DNA from 2 places in the Rouxiella badensis genome. Region 1 is predicted to be linked to the other one. Evidence: predicted binding sites of a transcription regulator. Region 1 holds the regulator's gene; the other holds the start of a gene.
The links. Region 1 encodes sigma-54, which starts transcription at its own class of promoters, with help from an activator protein. Its sites were predicted from a motif close to GTTGGCACANNTTTCGCTNT; they were not measured.
Positions count from the first base shown of each region.

Region 2: the regulator sigma-54 is predicted to act here: its motif matches at 1,563-1,582, upstream of glnA (glutamate--ammonia ligase).

Region 1 is NZ_CP114062.1:3,613,500-3,616,926, forward strand. Features, by position in the region: gene lptB (LPS export ABC transporter ATP-binding protein) at 1-602, shown strand, start outside; gene rpoN (RNA polymerase factor sigma-54) at 653-2,086, shown strand; gene hpf (ribosome hibernation promoting factor) at 2,110-2,397, shown strand; gene ptsN (PTS IIA-like nitrogen regulatory protein PtsN) at 2,506-2,976, shown strand; gene rapZ (RNase adapter RapZ) at 3,019-3,427, shown strand, end outside.
Region 2 is NZ_CP114062.1:4,003,126-4,006,552, reverse strand. Features, by position in the region: gene glnA (glutamate--ammonia ligase) at 19-1,428, opposite strand; gene typA (ribosome-dependent GTPase TypA) at 1,863-3,427, shown strand, end outside.

The DNA of each region.
Region 1 (3,427 bases):
AAACCACCACCTTTTACATGGTGGTCGGTATCGTTCAGCGCGATGCGGGACGGATTGTGGTTGATGATGAAGATATCAGCCTACTCCCCCTGCACACCCGTGCGCGTCGCGGCATCGGTTATTTGCCGCAGGAAGCCTCTATTTTCCGCCGCCTGAGCGTGTTCAACAACCTGATGGCGGTGCTCGAGATCCGCGAAGATCTCAACAAAGAGCAGCGCATCGCCCGCGCCAATGAGCTGATGGAAGAGTTCCATATCTCTCACTTGCGCGATAACCTTGGGCAGTCACTCTCCGGCGGTGAACGTCGTCGTGTCGAGATTGCCCGCGCGTTGGCGGCCAATCCAAAATTCATCCTGCTCGATGAACCTTTCGCCGGGGTTGACCCCATTTCGGTTATCGATATCAAGAAAATCATTGAGCATCTGCGCGACAGCGGGCTAGGCGTACTGATAACCGACCACAACGTCCGTGAAACGCTAGACGTCTGCGAACGCGCTTATATCGTTAGCCAGGGTCGTCTGATAGCCCACGGCACCCCCGCGGCAATTCTGGAAGACGAGCAGGTTAAACGCGTTTACCTGGGCGAGGCTTTCCGCCTGTAAAATTAAAAATGCGATTCGCAAATTTTTCGGAATGGAAATAAACCCAAGATATGAAGCAAGGTTTGCAACTCAGGCTCAGCCAACAACTGGCAATGACACCACAACTACAACAGGCAATACGCCTGTTGCAGCTGTCCACGCTTGAACTCCAGCAAGAAATTCAATTGGCGCTGGAAAGCAATCCGCTGTTGGAACAATCTGACCTCCATGATGAAGTAGACGCGAAAGAAACCAGCGAAAGCGAAGCCCTTGATACCCGCGAAGCCCTTGAGCAGAAAGACATGCCCGAGGAGCTGCCGCTCGACGCCACCTGGGACGAGATTTACACCGCCGGTACGCCGTCGGGTACAGGTAATGACTACAGCGACGACGAACTGCCGGTTTATCAGGGCGAAACGACCCAGTCGCTACAGGATTACCTGATGTGGCAGGTCGAGCTGACGCCGTTTACCGACACCGACCGCGCGATTGCCACCTCGATTGTCGACGCCGTCGATGACACCGGTTACCTGACCATTTCCCTCGATGACATCCTCGAGAGCATTGGTGATGAAGAGGTCAGCATGGACGAGGTCGAGGCGGTGCTCAAACGAGTCCAGCGTTTTGACCCGGTCGGCGTAGCGGCCAAAGACCTGCGCGATTGCCTGCTGATTCAACTCTCCCAATACGTTCCCGAAACCTTGTTCCTGACCGAAGCCAGACTGATTGTCAGTGAACATTTAGACCTGCTCGCCAACCACGATTTTCGTGCCCTGATGCGTTCAACGCGCCTAAAAGAAGATACACTTAAGGGAGCGATGCTGCTGATCCAGTCACTGGATCCAAGGCCTGGGCAGTCTATCAATACCGGCGAATCCGAGTACGTCATTCCCGACGTGCTGGTGCGCAAAGTGGGCAAAGTCTGGACCGTTGAACTGAACTCCGACAGCATTCCACGCCTGAAGATCAACCAGCAGTACGCTGCGATGGGCAATTCGGTGCGCAATGACAGCGACGGGCAATTTATTCGCAGTAACCTGCAAGAAGCCAAGTGGTTGATTAAAAGTCTGGAGAGTCGCAACGATACGTTATTGAAGGTGACACGTTGTATTGTCGAGCAGCAGCAGGCATTCTTTGATCTTGGTGAAGAATTTATGAAGCCAATGGTTCTGGCCGATATTGCCAGTGCCGTTGATATGCATGAATCGACGATTTCCCGCGTGACGACGCAAAAGTTCCTGCACAGTCCACGGGGTATTTTCGAACTTAAATATTTCTTCTCCAGTCACGTTAGTACGGACAGCGGCGGTGAAGCATCGTCCACCGCTATTCGCGCACTGGTAAGGAAATTAATCGCGGCGGAAAACCCCGTCAAACCTCTGAGCGACAGCAAGTTAGCCACTATGCTATCGGATCAAGGCATCATGGTGGCACGACGCACTGTAGCGAAATACCGAGAGTCTTTGTCAATCCCGCCCTCAAATCAGCGTAAACAGTTGGTTTGACCTCAACAGAGAAGGAAGACATTATGCAACTCAACATTACCGGACATCACGTAGATATCACTGAACCTCTGCGAGAGTTTGTGAACGCAAAGTTTTCGAAACTTGAGCAATATTTTGACCGAATCAACCAGGTTTACGTAATATTGAGCGTTGAGCGAGTGCAGAAAGTCGCGGAAGCCACGCTGCACGTGAACGGGGGCGAGTTGCATGCAACCTCGGAACATCAGGATATGTATGCCGCTATCGATGGCCTGGTTGATAAACTGGCCCGACAGCTTAATAAGCATAAAGACAAACTGAAACAGCATTGATCCCTTCCCTGTCCTCCTGGCAGGGAATAAAGTGATAATCATCGGCTCGTTACCCTCCTGGTACGAGCCGATAACTCTTTAGGGTGAAGGCGCCTAAGTGAAAATGAGATGATTAACGATACTGCACTGCAGCTGACCTCGGTATTAAAAGCCGAATGCACCAAGAGCAACGTCCATTGCGCCAGTAAAAAACGCGCACTGGAGATCATTAGTGAGCTGGCGGCCAACGAGCTAAACCTCGCGCCACAGGTGATTTTCGATGCCATTCTGACCCGTGAGCGCATGGGCAGTACCGGGATTGGTGCTGGGATTGCAATCCCTCATGGAAAACTTGAAGAAGACACGCTGCGCGCAGTGGGCGTCTTTATCCAGCTCGATCAGCCGATCGCTTTTGACGCGGTCGACAATCAGCCGGTCGATCTGCTTTTTGCCTTGCTGGTTCCGGCAGATCAATGTAAAACCCATTTACATACCCTGTCTTTAGTGGCCAAGAAACTGGCTGACAAAGCGGTATGCCGTCGCCTGCGCAGCGCGCAAAGCGACGAAGAGCTGTACCATATCATTACCGAAGACGAGTAAATCGCGAAGTATTCAAGATTGGGTTAACGAGGGAGTATTCACATGGTGCTGATGATTGTCAGCGGCCGTTCTGGTTCTGGAAAGTCCGTTGCCCTCCGTGCGCTGGAAGACATGGGCTTTTATTGCGTTGATAACTTGCCGGTGGTGTTATTGCCCCAGCTTGCGCAGGAGTTGGCTGAACGCAATACGTCAGCCGCCGTGAGCATCGATGTCCGCAACATGCCAGAGACGCCTGAAGTTTACGAACATGCCATGACCCAGCTTCCAGACAGCTTCTCCCCGCAGTTGCTGTTTCTGGATGCCGATCGCAATACGCTTATCCGTCGCTACAGCGATACGCGGCGTCTGCACCCTCTTTCCAGCAAGAATCTCTCTCTCGAAAGCGCCATCGATCACGAAGCCGAACTGCTTGAGCCACTGCGCTCGAGCGCCGACCTGATTATCGACACCT
Region 2 (3,427 bases), 390 kb from region 1:
CCCTTGCGCTACGGCGAATTAGACGCTGTAGTACAGTTCGAACTCAACTGGGTGTGGCGTCATGCGCACGCGGTCGTTCTCTTCTTTACGCAGATTGATGTAAGCATCAATTGCGTCGTCGGTGAACACGCCACCGCGGGTCAGGAACTCACGGTCAGCGTCCAGTTCGTTCAACGCTTCTTCCAGTGAACCTGCAACCTGTGGGATCTCTGCCGCTTCTTCTGGTGGCAGGTGGTACAGGTCTTTGTCCATCGCATCGCCAGGATGGATTTTGTTGATGATGCCGTCGAGGCCAGCCATCAGCAGGGCAGCAAACGCCAGGTATGGGTTAGCCGCTGGGTCTGGGAAGCGAGCTTCGATACGCATGGCTTTAGGGCTAGAAACGTGTGGGATACGGATAGAAGCAGAACGGTTACGCGCTGAGTAAGCCAGCATAACTGGCGCTTCATAGCCCGGGACCAGACGCTTGTAGGAGTTGGTGGTTGGGTTGGCATAAGCGTTGATGGCTTTAGCGTGCTTGATGATACCACCGATGTAGTACAGTGCAGTCTCAGAGAGGCCGCCGTATTTGTCGCCAGAGAACAGGTTGTTACCGTCTTTGGACAGAGACATGTGGCAGTGCATGCCTGAACCGTTATCGCCAAACATTGGTTTTGGCATAAAGGTCGCAGTTTTACCAAATGCGTGAGCCACGTTGTGAACCACGTATTTGTAGATCTGGATTTCGTCAGCTTTTTTGGTCAGGGTGTTGAAGCGGGTTGCCACTTCGTTCTGGCCAGCGGTGGCGACTTCGTGGTGGTGAGCTTCAACTACCAGGCCCATTTCTTCCATGGTCAGACACATGGTAGAACGCAGGTCCTGAGAGGAGTCGACCGGAGGAACTGGGAAGTAACCGCCTTTCACTGCTGGACGGTGGCCTTTGTTGCCGCCTTCGTATTTGGTACCGGTGTTCCATGCGCCTTCGATATCGTCGATAGCAACATGAGAACCTGCGATGCTGCTGCCGAAGCGCACGTCATCGAACAGGAAGAATTCTGGCTCAGGTCCGAACAGAACGGTGTCCGCGATGCCTGAAGATTTCAGGAAGTCTTCAGCACGTTTTGCGGTTGAACGCGGGTCGCGATCGTAGCCTTGCAGCGTGTTTGGCTCAACGATATCGCAACGGATGATCAAGGTTGATTCTTCAAAGAACGGGTCAAGAACCGCGGTGCTCGGATCTGGCATCAATACCATGTCTGAGTCGTTGATAGTTTTCCAGCCACCGATGGAAGAACCATCGAACATTTTACCATCTTCGAAGAAGTCTGGGCTCACCTGGTGAGCAGGGATGGTAACGTGCTGTTCTTTACCCTTGGTGTCAGTGAAGCGAAGGTCGATGAATTTAACTTCATTTTCCTTGATAATCGCAAAAACGTGTTCAGCGGACATACTAGTTCTCCCGAATTTCTCATTATGTCATCGTCGTGGAACGAAACGAATAAACAAACATTGTTGAAAATGGCGTGTGGCCTAAACAGCTTTATTAGTTGCTCTGATAAGACTCTTTTCACCCTGGATGATTGATTGCGAAATCTGTGCCAACTTTGTGAAAAGGGTGTGAATGCCATTTTACGCGGGTTGCATGGTTATTCAGTATGCACCATAACGGGAAATGTGCACCATTTTGGTTCAATAATGCGAGTGTGGTGAACCATTTTGGTGCACCATTTTGGGTCAAGGGGGATTTTGCACCGTGAAAGGGATCGCAAAGTAACCATACAGAACTTGTTTGCAAGAGTTTCTTGTGAACTTGTTTAGAACCTAGCCTAATACGTGTACAATAGCGCGCTATTTCTATATTTCTAAATGCCTGAGGCAAAGCTGTGATCGAAAATTTGCGTAACATCGCCATTATTGCCCACGTTGACCATGGTAAAACTACCTTGGTTGATAAGCTGCTACAACAATCCGGTACCTTCGGAGAACGTGTAGAAGCCACCGAACGCGTAATGGACTCCAACGATTTGGAGAAAGAGCGTGGGATTACCATCCTCGCAAAAAACACCGCCATTAATTGGAAAGACTACCGCATCAACATCGTGGATACCCCAGGACACGCCGACTTCGGCGGTGAGGTAGAGCGTGTGATGTCAATGGTTGACTCGGTGCTGCTGGTTGTGGATGCAATGGATGGCCCGATGCCGCAAACCCGTTTCGTGACCAAAAAAGCATTTGCTAATGGTCTGAAGCCGATCGTGGTAATCAACAAGGTTGACCGCCCTGGCGCGCGTCCTGACTGGGTTGTTGATCAGGTATTCGACCTGTTCGTTAACCTGGACGCAACCGACGAACAGCTTGATTTCCCAATCATCTATGCATCTGCACTGATGGGTATCGCGGGTACCGACCATAATGATATGGCCGAAGACATGACTCCGCTGTACCAGGCTATCGTTGACCACGTGTCTGCGCCTAAAGTAGAAGTTGAAGCACCGTTCCAGATGCAGATTTCTCAGCTGGACTACAACAACTACGTAGGTGTTATCGGTATCGGCCGCATCAAGCGCGGTACCGTTAAGCCTAACCAGCAGATCACTATCATCGATAGCGAAGGCAAAACCCGTAACGGTAAAGTCGGTAAAGTTCTGACCCACATGGGTCTTGAGCGTATCGAAGCGACCGTTGCCGAAGCTGGCGACATCATCGCTATCACCGGTCTGGGCGAGCTGAACATCTCCGACACCATCTGTGATCCACAGAATGTCGAAGCGCTGCCAGCACTGAGCGTCGATGAACCTACCGTGACCATGTACTTCAACGTCAACACCTCTCCGTTCTGTGGTAAAGAAGGTAAGTTTGTGACCTCGCGTCAGATTCTGGACCGTCTGAACAAAGAGCTGGTGCACAACGTGGCACTGCGCGTTGAAGAAACCGAAGACTCTGACGCATTCCGCGTTTCAGGCCGTGGTGAACTTCACCTGTCGGTTCTGATCGAAAACATGCGTCGTGAAGGTTTCGAGCTGGCCGTTTCTCGTCCTAAAGTTATCAACCGTAAAATCGATGGCCGCATGCAAGAGCCGTTCGAAAACGTGACTTTGGATATCGAAGAACAGCACCAGGGTTCAGTCATGCAAGCTATGGGTGAGCGTAAAGGCGACGTTAAGGACATGATCCCTGACGGCAAAGGTCGTATTCGTCTCGATTACCTGATCCCGGCTCGTGGCCTGATCGGTTTCCGTACCGAATTCATGACCATGACTTCCGGTACGGGTCTGCTGTACTCAACCTTCAGCCACTACGACGACGTTCGTCCGGGCGAAATCGGCCAGCGTCAGAACGGCGTGCTTATCTCTAACGGTCAGGGTAAAGCTGTTGCGTTTGCTCTGTTCGGCCTGCAGGACCGCGGTAAGCTGTTCCTGGGTCACGGTGCAGAAGTGTATGAAGGCCA